One region of the Shewanella septentrionalis genome, then DNA from elsewhere that is predicted to be linked to it. Evidence: predicted binding sites of a transcription regulator. Region 1 holds the regulator's gene; each other region holds the start of a gene.
The links. Region 1 encodes MetJ, which represses methionine synthesis genes. Its sites were predicted from a motif close to TAGACGTCTAGACGTCTA; they were not measured.
Positions count from the first base shown of each region.

Region 1 (4,291 bases):
AGCCTAAACGCGCTAAGCGGTCAGCTTCGGCAAGAGACATGCTTTTTAGTAATTTAGCATCGTTGATCTTATTAGGGTCGGCATTGAACACCCCTTCCACATCGGTCCAAATGGTCACGCGCTCAATATCGGCAAGGCTGGCAATCAAGCTAGCGCTAAAATCGGAACCATTACGACCAAGTAATAAAGTATCGCCGCGCTCGTTAGCGCAGATAAAGCCTGTGATCACTAAGCGTTCATTTGGGTGGGCGGCCAATAGCGCTTGTACTTTAGCGCGGGATTCTTGCACCCGAATTTGCGGCACGGCGGCTTCATCGGCCACTAAAATTGAACAGGCATCCACATGGCTTGCCGCCACGCCAGATTCGCGCAGTAGCGCCGCCATTAAACGTGCCGACCAACGTTCGCCAAAGCTCACCACATGGTTGATTTGGTATTCATTGCGCTCATCTAAGGACAACAAGCTGATGAGTTGCGCTTTATCTGTGGCCAAACGCTCACGCAGATCGCGAGCTTGTTCATTCGACAACAACTGCTCAATCAACCCCTGTTGGTAGCTGATCAGCACTTGTAACTCTTCTTGCCATAGCTGACCCGCATCACGCAGCGCTAATAATTTATACAGGAAATTCGTGCTTTTACCCGCCGCAGAGACCACAACGAGATCATCACTATGACCGTGGGTTAACAGGATATGGGCAACTCGACGATAACAATCGGCATCCGCTAAACTGGAGCCACCAAATTTATGTAAGTGACAACGTGCCATCTATTATTCCTCTACTGACAAGCCGCAACGGCGGCTAATCCTGCTTGAATATCTGCAACTAAATCGGCGGCATCTTCAATACCCACCGATAGACGCAATAGGGTGTCCTTAATACCAGCCTCGAAGCGCGCTTGCGGCTCCATGGCTCTGTGGGTCATAGTGGCAGGCACGGCCACTAAACTTTCGACGCCACCTAAACTTTCCGCCACGCTAAATAAGCTGAGTGCACCTAAAAAGGCCACCACTTCGGCCTCGCCGCCTTTGAGCTCAAAGCTCAGCATAGCGCCAAAGCCCTGTTGTTGCTTGGCCGCAATGGCGTGACCTGGGTGATCCGCAAGACCGGGGTAATAGACTTTGCTCACCACAGGGCTTTGCGTTAATACCTCAATAATACGCTGGGCATTGGTTTGATGCTCGCGAATACGCACCGCTAAGGTACGCAGGCCGCGCAGGGTCAGATAACTGTCGAAGGCTGACCCCGTTAAGCCTAGAGTGTTCGACCACCAATGTAAGCTTTCACCGATTTGCGCGTCTTTAGCGACCACTGCGCCGCCGACCACATCGCTGTGACCATTGATATATTTAGTGGTGGAGTGGATAACGATATCCGCGCCTAACAATAGGGGTTGTTGCAATATCGGCGATAAAAAGGTGTTATCGACCACCACCAGCGCGCCGACCCCATGGCTCGCCTTAGCAATAGCTTCGATATCCACCACACGCAATAACGGGTTCGATGGGGTTTCGAGCCACACCATCTTAGGATTCTGCGCAATGGCGGCGGCTAACGCTTGGCTGTCGGTTTGGTCAACCACAATCAGCTTAAACTGGCCTTTCTTCGCCAAGTTGGTAAATAAACGGTAGGAGCCGCCGTAACAATCGTGGGGCACGACCAATAGGTCATCGGGGCCGAGCAAAGTGGTCACTAAGGTGATGGCCGCCATGCCAGTGCAGGTCACTATACCAGTGGCGCCCTTTTCTAATTGCGCTAATGCTTCGCCTAAAATGCAGCGCGTTGGGTTGCCTGAACGACTGTAATCGAATTCGCGGGGATTTTTATGACCATCGAAGGCGTAATTAGTCGACAAATAAATCGGTGGCACAACTGCACCATATTGAGTATCGCTTTCGATACCCTGACGCACTGCCAGTGTGGCTAATTGACGCTCTGCCATGGGTGGACTCCTAAATTCGGTAGACTGATAGAGATGTCTGGACGTCTAAATGTACCTAAGCCCAACGCCATCGTCAATAGGCGTGAAGACGTTTAGACGTCTAAACATAAAGAAATCTGTTTGCAATCACAAAGAAATAGTAGCAATAATTTGACTGTTGTTTGTAAGGGTTTAAAATCTGCCCCGAATTTAGCGTTATAACAGGTGAGTCAATGACTGAATGGAATGGGGAATACATCAGCCCCTATGCTGAACATGGCAAGAAGAATGAACAAGTAAAAAAAATTACTGTGTCTATTCCGCTCAAAGTGCTTAAGGTCCTTACGGACGAACGAACTCGTCGTCAGGTCAATAATTTGCGTCACGCCACCAACAGCGAGCTGTTGTGTGAGGCATTTTTGCACGCCTACACTGGCCAGCCATTGCCTAACGATGAAGATCTGTCAAAAGATAGCCCAGACAGCATTCCCGCCGAAGCCAAGTTGCTGATGGACGAGATGGGGATCGAGTGGGAAGACATGGAATAGCGACTTGTCGCTGGCAAAGTTACATCACAGTGCTCATCAATAGGGATCGTTAACGATCCCTTTTTGTTTATATGGAATCCTATGTTTTCTATGATAGATCCACAGACTCTTGCCTTGGCCTCGCTGATTGTATTTCTTGGCGCCTTAACCCAGAGCCTGATTGGGTTTGGCCTAGCGGTTGTCGCCAGCCCTTTGCTGTATATCGTCGATCCGCAGCTCGTACCGGGTCCCGTTATTGCCATGGGATTTACCATCTCGCTACTGACCTTATTCCGGGAACGTGGTCATTTAGAATTCAATGGCTTGCAATATGCGCTCCTAGGTCGCGTGCCCGGCGGTTTTATCGGCGCGAGCCTGTTGCTGTTTGCGCCTCAGCCCATACTCGGGTTATCCATCGCCGCCATTGTGACTGTCGCAGTGATCCTCAGCCTGTATAAATTCAGCCTGCCAGTGAATAAGAAAACCCTCTTCGGTGCGGGTGTGGTTTCAGGGATCTTCGGCAATATCGCCGCGATTGGTGGCCCGCCGATGGCGATTCTATTGTCAGGCAAAGACGCTTCGCAGTTTCGCGCCGCCCTGTCGGCCTTCTTCATTTTTAGTTCCACCATAGCTATGGTCATTCTGGCGATCACTGGCTTATTAGAATTGAAGCACCTGTGGCTGTCGTTAATGTTGCTGCCTTCTGTGCTTTTAGGGTATTTAGTCGCGGGGCGATTGGTGGGCAGTGTCGATAAAGATAAAACTAAAATGGCGACGTTAGTCCTGTGCAGTATCAGCGCCTTAGTGCTAACGGTGAAATCGGTTATCGAGTTATTGCCCCAATAAGCGTCCTGCTTGTATTGGCAAATCATCTGAAGATTCAAACAATAAAAAGCACTGACATTGTCAGTGCTTTTCTTTATCTATCAATATCTAAAGCCAGCTTACACTCAGCTTAAATAGCTTTGCCCTGCGTACACAATAAAGTGTCTTAGAGCGAGTACGCCGGTTAAGCTCGCGCAGGCAACCATGATCATTGCGCCCTTAGTATGGCGAGTCGCGGCTGGTAGCAACATGAACAGCAATGGAATACCAAAACCTATACCGACGACGCCTATCCAGAACACGCTTGCCCATAGCCCAGAGGTTAACGACGCTAAGGCCGCAGCCGCCGCGCCGCCCTTGAAGTACAAGGCGCAGAACAACATGAACAGGAACAGGATTTCAATCGCCATCACAGGCAATTCTAAACCGTGCATCTTCACTAAAGTTTTGTCGTGGCTGTCCGTCTTAAACATCAGCAACGCCAGTACCGCATTTGCCGCAGCGCCCGCCGACAAACCCGACACTAAAAACAGCGCAGGCAGTACCGCAGTGTTGAGCATAGGATAGGCATTCATCGCCGAAATTAAGAAGCCAGTGTAAGCCCCTACGCCAATGGCGAGGACAAACAACAATACTTCAATCAGCTTTCGAAATGGCATAAGTAACTTAGCGATAGGTGTTAGGAAACCCAAACCCCATTTTGGTAAGTCATCCCGCAGCACAATAATGGCGTATGCAAAGGCCAAGGGAGAATACGCCAGCAGCGCCAGCACCCCGATTGCCATAACAGACTGGAAGTTATAGTGAATTAAGATCAACCAAAAGTGGAATGGTTTGGTTAAGTCAAACACTAAACAAGCTAGACCTAAGCTAATTGCTACAGGCCCAATAATGGCTGCCGCCTTAAGAATGCTGCTTTCAGCTCCCGCGCTGAGTTCCTTATTCGCCCAGCGTAAACCAATGCCAATCAATAAACTGCCCGCGGATAACCCCGCCATAAACAGGTAAACGGCGAT
Region 1 is NZ_JAMTCC010000038.1:34,484-38,774, forward strand. It holds gene NE536_RS18440 (bifunctional aspartate kinase/homoserine dehydrogenase II) at 1-769, opposite strand, end outside; gene metB (cystathionine gamma-synthase) at 781-1,944, opposite strand; gene metJ (met regulon transcriptional regulator MetJ) at 2,157-2,471, shown strand; gene NE536_RS18455 (sulfite exporter TauE/SafE family protein) at 2,553-3,296, shown strand; gene nrfD (NrfD/PsrC family molybdoenzyme membrane anchor subunit) at 3,401-4,291, opposite strand, start outside.

Region 2 (4,291 bases), on a different contig from region 1:
TATTCTGATTAACCAGTAATTATTAACATTAACCACTCAAAGCGAAAAGCTAACGATCAATATCTTTAACTACCTAGCTGCACAGCTCAAAGTGAGTCTGATAGGTTTGTGCCCAACGCAACAACTCAACACGATTACGGGACTGGGTTTTACGGAAGATAGAGGAAATATGAGCCTTCACCGTATGTTCGCTGATGCACAATCTGTGGGCGATTTCTTTATTCCTCGCGCCACTCGACACAAATTGAATGATAGTGCGCTCACGGGAAGTTAGCATCTGCAGCATAGCCACAGTATCGGAGGGCATCTCATTGTTGCCATCGAGTTTTTGTACTACACGACGGAACATCTTACTCAGTAGTGTTCTGTCGTACCACAGCTCCTCTGCCACCATTTTACGTAAACCTGTTAACATCAAATCCATACGTTGATCGGCAAATAAAATGCCTCGAATGCCAAGTAACATAGCTGACTCTTGATCTAAAGAGTCTCGCTCGACTTGATACAGCGCCACGGGGAAGTGTGATACTAAGCGCGAAGCCAGTAAAGGGATCCCCTTGTTATCGAGTGCAGAGCCTTTTTGGGTGATCAGATAAAAACTTCGACGACTCTTATCTAAATCTAATTCCGCCGCATGCTTAACGATACGAGTTTTCAAGCCTATGGATTCAGCGAGTAACGCTAAATGACATGGTGCCGCCATTTGATGTAAAAAAACTAATTCATTAATTGTGCTCAATGACTCTCCTCCCTGAAAAGTATTTCTATTAGCAAAATGGTATGTTTGACCAGCCTCTTTAGTTAGATTTTTAAACATTCCATTAACCTAGTTGATTCTGACTAGTTAAAGACTGAAAAACATCACCCAAATGTACTATTCCCTTTTAAATCCTAGTAAGTTCGACTAACTGACGGAAGATAATTGGAATAACAGCATAAAACTCCATTAGGTTTAACCGACTCACGAAATCTAGTACTTTCAAACTATGAAGACACCCATCGAAAGTTGCAACACAAAAATAACACCCAGGCAATAAGAAAGTGTGACAGCTAAATGCCATCACACTCATGTTAGAAGCTTTATGGAAGGATGAACTTATGACTCAAGCTGAAACAATCAGCAACTCACGGCCACTAGCGTCTGAGTTTAAGTGCTGCTATTTGCTTATCTTGAAAACGAGACAATAAAACGAGTGCGACAATTGCGCCAATTAATGCCATTAACATATCTGATTGAGTGTCCCACACATAGCCTTGGGTACCCAAAAAGGCTTCAGCGCCTTCACCTGTTGCCACGGCAACCCACCATTCAATGAGTTCATAAAACGCCGAAAACGCGAGCACAAAACACGTGACTAAAAACGCACACCAAGCACCGGGTTTGACCGCTTGATTACGCAGCAGAATTTCACGCGCTAACATGGCAGGGATAAAACCTTGTGCAAAGTGACCTAACTTGTCGTAATTATTACGTTCTGAGCCCATCCAATGGGCAATCGTGTCGAATAATGGCACTTCAGCATAGGTGTAATGCGCGCCGATAAACAGCACACAGCAATGGGCTAACACTAAAACATACACCAGCGGCGTCAATGGGAAGCGTTTGCGGGTAAAAAATAGCAGTGGCACAGCCACTAATGCGGGAGCCGCTTCGAGCCACCAAGTGAAAGGATCTGCGGGATTTATCGCCGACCAAACGAGCACTAAGAGGTAAATAGCACACCACGCGATTTTGTTATTCAATGTTTCTTCCTCTTATGCGATATTGTTCTTAATTTAGAATATTAACTTTAGCCATCTAGCCCTCCACACTGAGTAAAAAAAGTGCTATTTTGGTGGGTGAAGGTTGTCAGCATATCATAAGAAACATTTCTATTAATTAGAGGGTACCCATATCATGGCGAAACATTCGCTGGACAAGGATAAGATCAAGATCCTGCTGTTGGAAGGCGTCCACCAATCTGCAGTCGATGTACTTGAGCGTGCGGGATACACCAACATCGAATACCACAAAGCCTCATTAGGCGATGAAGCATTAATTGAATCCATCAAAGATGCACATTTCGTGGGACTTCGTTCACGTACCCAATTAACTGCCGAGGTGCTGAAACGTGCCGAGAAGTTGATCGCGATCGGTTGCTTCTGTATCGGAACCAACCAAGTTGATCTTGCCACCGCCGAATCCCTTGGTATCCCAGTATTTAACGCACCATTCTCCAACACGCGCAGTGTTGCCGAACTCGTGATTGGCGAAATCATTATGCTGATGCGCGGTATCCCTGAGCGTAACGCCATCGCCCACCGTGGTGGCTGGATGAAAACCGCCGCTGGCAGCTACGAAGTGCGCGGTAAAACCTTAGGCGTAATCGGTTACGGTCATATCGGTACTCAGCTTGGTATTCTGGCTGAGACGCTGGGCATGCGCGTGGTGTTCTTCGATATCGAAGACAAACTGCCGCTAGGCAATGCACAGCAAATTCATTCAATGGAACAGTTACTGGCGCAAGCTGACGTAGTGAGTTTACACGTACCAGAAACCCCACAAACCAAAGACATGATAGGCGCAGCTGAATTTGCGGCGATGAAAAAGGGCAGCATCTTTATCAACGCTTCACGCGGTACTGTGGTTGATATCGAGGCCTTAACAGTCGCACTCAAAGAGCGCCACCTTGCGGGCGCGGCGATTGATGTGTTCCCAGTTGAGCCGCAATCGAATGACGATGAATTTATCAGCCCACTTCGAGGTCTTGATAACGTATTGCTGACACCGCATGTGGGTGGTAGTACTGCTGAAGCCCAAGAAAACATTGGTATCGAAGTCGCTGGCAAGCTCGCTAAATACTCAGACAATGGATCGACCGTATCTGCAGTTAACTTCCCTGAAGTTTCGCTGCCTATGCATAAAGGCACCTCACGCTTACTGCATATTCACCAAAACCGTCCAGGCGTGCTGATCAAGATCAACCAAGCCTTCTCGGAAAAAGGCATCAACATTGCCGCGCAATATCTGCAAACCACCGCAGAAATTGGTTATGTGGTCATGGAAGTTGATACCCACCAAGCCGAAGAAGCTTTAGTGGAATTGAAGGCCATTGAAGGCACACTGCGTACCCGCGTGCTGTTTTAACTGCGTACCCACGTGCTGTTTAATCGTTAAGCCCAATCGCATTAAGCGTATAGGCTAAAGTACAAAGACTGAGGCGCACATGTCATTCACAGATATGTGCGCCTTATGCTTTTGGGCCTAAAGGAATTCCGTTACAATCTAGCCTCTCACATCGTCTTCATTTTCAGGATCTCGCTATGACTATTTCAGTTTCTACGCCCCATTGGGATCTGGACGCTTCTTTGCCTCCACCCATGCTTGCCAACTTATCTCATATGGGCCTTATCAAAGTGGTTGGAGAACAGGGCCGCAGTTTCATCCATGGCCAAGTGACCACAGACATCAGCTCATTAGCCGAAGACCAATGGCGCTGGGGCGCACATTGCGATCCAAAAGGTAAAATGCTGGCCAGTTTCAGAACCTTTGCTATTCAAGATGCGCTCTTTATGTTGATGCCAAAGGATACTATCGAAGTCGATTTACCCCAGTTACAAAAATATGCCGTGTTTAGCAAAGCCACCTTAAGCAATGCATCCGCTGAGTGGACTCTGCTCGGCGTTGCTGGTGAACAGGCAAGCCAATTCGTGAACAAACATTTTGGTGACATTCAGCAAGAGCTCACACTCATTGAAAAGGGTGCGATTTTAAAAGACGCTGAACGTTTTATTTTAGTATTAACACCAGATGCCGCAGCAGCTTTAGTTGCGCAATCGGAACTGAGTGTATTTGACGCCAGTGCATGGCAAGCGTTAGAGATTGCAGCAGGTTACCCCAACCTTGCCGCCAGCCATGCCAGCCAGTACGTACCGCAGATGTGTAATCTACAAGCGGTTAACGGTATCAGCTTCAATAAGGGCTGTTACATGGGGCAAGAAACCATAGCGCGCATGAAATATCGCGGTGGTAATAAACGCGCCCTGTATATTTTGCGCGGTCACACTAGTCTTCAAATCACCCTAGCATCAGGCCTCGAAATCGCGATGGAAGACAGTTTTCGCCGTGGCGGTCAAATCATTGAGTTTGTACAGCGTGGCAATCAAGTCTTGTTAACCGCCGTACTTCCTAATGACACGCCTAATGATACTCAGCTGCGTTTTGCCGACGATGAACAATCACATTTAACGATCCAAGCCCTGCCCTACTCATTAGATGAAGCGTAATGCTTTGATTTAATATAATTAGTAT
Region 2 is NZ_JAMTCC010000033.1:26,159-30,449, forward strand. It holds gene NE536_RS17260 (helix-turn-helix transcriptional regulator) at 74-739, opposite strand; gene NE536_RS17265 (DUF2238 domain-containing protein) at 1,135-1,743, opposite strand; gene serA (phosphoglycerate dehydrogenase) at 1,898-3,127, shown strand; gene ygfZ (tRNA-modifying protein YgfZ) at 3,304-4,266, shown strand.
Region 2: a site for MetJ is predicted at 1,792-1,809, ahead of serA (phosphoglycerate dehydrogenase). Genes of this name have one in related genera too.

Region 3 (4,291 bases), on a different contig from region 1:
GGTTAGGTCAAAATAGTGCGGCGTGTCTTGCTGCACTACGGCGACACGGCAGGCAAACGCCTTGGGCGATAAACGCTCAATATCTTGATCAAACAGGGTAATTTTGCCCTGAGTCGGGCGAACAAACCGATACAAACAGCGTAGCAAGCTAGACTTACCCGCGCCGTTAGGCCCAATCAAACCCAGCATCTGCCCGGTTGGCAGTGCAAAGTTAATATTGGAAAGAATGGTTTTGCCATCGATACACCAGCTTAACTGGCTGACATCGAGCGCGACCGTCTGGCTCGCTGATGGGCGAGTGTCGCTGTTATTCAAAGCATGGCTCGTTTGGATGGCAGAGAGTTTCACCAACGTGGTGCTCCTAGCGAGTCCAAACCTGAATTCAAAAAGGTTGTGCACATTGTCATCGGCTCCCTCGAGTCACCCGCTCGAGAACTAAGGCTGCACGCAGCGATAACAGAAATAGGCAGGTCTCCTGACTCGTCACTTTTTGTATTGAAAACAATATAAAAAGTCACTCACAGTTGCGGGCACAGTTCGGGCTGACTGACGAGCAGCTCCCCGATTCCCTATTATGTTGAGATTGATTTCAAGCCTTTGCAGCGTGTCTCGGCCATAACTGCCACAGAACACACTCGCACCACTCAAAACTCCCAACACCTATTTCTGTGACGTCATCCGATACACTGCCACCAGCCTTGCAAGGCCGTGTGCATCGGGTAACGTCAGGAAAAAGCATTATCCTATATTTGCCTTAATTGGCAATCGACAATCACGCTGGTAAGACAAGAAAAATCTTTACCTTAGGGCAACGCGGATCACTCGCAGCGTCCGCTCGGCCAATCTAAACGCCAGTAACAAACGCCGTGCTCATCCTGCAGCACAGTAATGCTCACCACGGCCGCCACAGGTAAATCGAGTTGACTGTAAAAGCCCACCGCCCGCTCAACCCCAAGGGCGCGCGCCATTAAGTGACGGATCACCCCGCCGTGGGTCACCACCCATACTTTGGCAGCCAGTTCGCCCGCAGCCACGCTAGCGCCCACAGTCTGCTCGGCGTTATCTGAGTCGAGAATCAACCGTTCAAACTCGGCGGCGAGTATCTGGTCAATCGTCCCATTCACCCGCGACTCGAAACTAGCCATAGTTTCCCCATTGGGCGGCGGTGTTTGCCAAGGGTTTTGCCAATAGGCCGCTAGATGTTCGCCCGCTTGTTGATACAGTTCATCGAGCCGACGACCGTCCCAATCGCCAAAATCAATTTCCTGTAAACCCGATAAAAGCTGCGCCTGCAATGGCCTTGACTCAGATACCAGCGCCGCCGTCGAATGCAGCTCGGCGGCAAAGGCTTGGGCAAATTCGGCGCAGCGGCGTGAGGTCGAGCTATAAATCGCGCTACACACGCTGGCCTGTGACTCAACCGCTGCCGACATTTGCTGCCAGCCCTTTTCGCTTAAAGGCACATCCACACGGCCGCGTAAAATGGCGCCGCCTTCGCACTCGCCGTGACGCAACAATAACAATCGAACTTGTTTCATCGTATTCCTATGTCTATCACTCATGGCAAATTTTGTTGAAAGCCCACATTAGACCCGTCGCCCTATATACTCAATTACGCCCTAGTCCAACGACTAACAATACAACTAGCCCTGCAAAAAAACCGTTAAACTGGGGATAAAGTGGCGCTGGGACTCAATTATCGTCAGTCAATTTTGACCTTGCCCTGACAATCATAAGTCGCGTATTATGGACGTCTATACGTTTAAATGTCCAAAAGCATTTTATAAAAACAAGTATCCAAAAACAAATGTCGATAGACCAGAATAAAATGCACTTTGCATAACAAGGGTCGATGCTTGGACTTAACTTAGCTGTATTTAAGGTAATTATTTATGACGATACCCTCTACCAAAGCCGGCCAGATATTGGCAGACATTCGTAAACAGCTTGCTGAGCGCATTCTAATCTTAGACGGTGCCATGGGCACTATGATCCAAGGCTACAAACTGGAAGAAGAGGACTATCGCGGCGAACGCTTTAAAGATTGGCACACTGACGTCAAAGGCAACAACGATTTATTGGTGTTGTCGCAACCCCACATCATCAAACAGATTCACACCGACTACTTAAACGCCGGTGCCGACATCATTGAAACCAACACCTTTAATGCTACGACTATCGCCATGGCCGACTACGACATGCAGTCGCTGTCCGCCGAAATTAACTTAGCCGGCGCCCGCCTCGCCCGTGAAGCCTGTGATGAAGTGTTTGCTGCCACAGGCATTCCGCGCTACGTCGCCGGTGTGTTAGGCCCCACTAACCGTACGTGTTCGATTAGCCCTGATGTGAACGACCCAGGCTATCGTAACGTCAGCTTCGATGAGTTAGTCAGCGCTTACCGAGAGTCCACTAAGGCGCTGATTGAGGGCGGCGCGGATATCATTATGGTCGAGACCATATTCGATACCTTAAACGCCAAAGCCGCGCTGTTTGCGATTGAATCGGTATTCGATGACTTATTCGGTCAGCATTCTAAAGACAGACTGCCTATCATGATTTCGGGCACCATTACCGATGCCTCTGGCCGCACACTGACTGGCCAAACGACCGAAGCCTTTTACAATTCCCTTCGCCATATCAAGCCCTTATCTATCGGTCTTAACTGTGCACTTGGGCCAAAAGAATTACGCCCCTATGTGGAAGAATTATCCCGCATCAGTGAGTGTTATGTGTCGGCGCATCCGAATGCGGGACTGCCGAACGAGTTTGGCGGTTACGATGAAACCCCAGAAGACATGGCGAATGTGATCGAAGATTGGGCGCGCGAAGGCATGCTCAATATTATCGGTGGTTGTTGTGGTAGTACGCCTGAACATATCCGCGTGATCCGCGAAGCAGTGAGCCGTCACGATCCACGTATTTTGCCGGACATTCCAGTCGCTTGCCGCTTGGCAGGTTTGGAACCACTGACTATCGATGCCCAATCCCTGTTCGTTAACGTGGGAGAGCGCACCAACGTCACTGGCTCGGCTAAGTTTTTAAAATTGATCAAAGAAGGCAAGTTTGAGCAAGCGCTCGATGTCGCCCGCGAGCAGGTTGAAAGCGGCGCGCAAATCATCGACATCAACATGGACGAAGGCATGCTCGATGGCGCCGAGATCATGCACAAGTTTTTAAACTTAATTGCCTCTGAGCCCGACATCAGCCGCGTGCCGATTATGATCGACTCCTCTAAATGGGAAGTGATCGAAGCTGGCCTCAAATGTATTCAAGGCAAGGGCATAGTTAACTCGATTTCCCTTAAAGAAGGCGAAGCCAAGTTTATCGAGCAAGCCACCTTAGTGAAACGCTACGGCGCGGCGGCCATTATCATGGCATTCGACGAGCAAGGTCAGGCCGACACTAAGGCGCGTAAAATCGAAATCTGTACCCGCGCCTATCGGGTGCTGGTCGATAAGGTCGGCTTTCCGCCCGAAGACATCATCTTCGACCCGAACATTTTCGCTATCGCCACGGGTATCGATGAACACGACAACTATGCCGTCGATTTTATTGATGCCATTAAAGCGATTAAAGCCACCCTGCCCCACGCGATGATTTCGGGCGGTGTGTCGAACGTGTCGTTCTCGTTCCGCGGTAACAACCCAGTGCGCGAGGCAATTCACGCGGTGTTCCTGTACCACGCCATCAAAGTCGGCATGGACATGGGCATTGTCAACGCGGGTCAGTTAGCCATTTACGACGATATCGATCCCGAGCTTAAAGTGCGGGTCGAAAACGTAGTGCTTAACTTGCCCTGCCCAGTTGAAGGCTCGAGCAATACCGAGCAGTTACTTGAAATCGCGGAGAAATTCCGCGGTGATGGCGCACAGGTCGGTAAGAAAGAAGATTTAGAATGGCGCAGCTGGCCAGTAAGCCAACGCTTATCCCATGCGCTCGTCAAAGGCATTACCGAATTTATTGATGAAGATACCGAAGCCGCTCGCCAAGAAGCGAAACGTCCGCTGGATGTGATTGAAGGCGCCTTGATGGACGGCATGAACGTGGTCGGTGACTTGTTCGGCTCGGGTAAGATGTTCCTGCCACAGGTGGTGAAATCGGCGCGGGTGATGAAAAAAGCCGTGGCTTACTTAAACCCCTATATCGAGCAGGAAAAGGTCGAAGGCCAATCTAACGGCAAGATTTTGATGGTGACAGTAAAAGGAGACGTGCACGATATCGGCAAAAATATCGTCGGCGTGGTGCTCGCCTGTAACGGTTTTGAGGTATTCGATTTAGGTGTGATGGTGTC
Region 3 is NZ_JAMTCC010000007.1:106,654-110,944, reverse strand. It holds gene NE536_RS05700 (ABC transporter ATP-binding protein) at 1-348, opposite strand, end outside; cobalamin riboswitch at 449-614, opposite strand; gene NE536_RS05695 (histidine phosphatase family protein) at 819-1,538, opposite strand; gene metH (methionine synthase) at 1,893-4,291, shown strand, end outside.
Region 3: a site for MetJ is predicted at 1,748-1,765, ahead of metH (methionine synthase). Genes of this name have one in related genera too.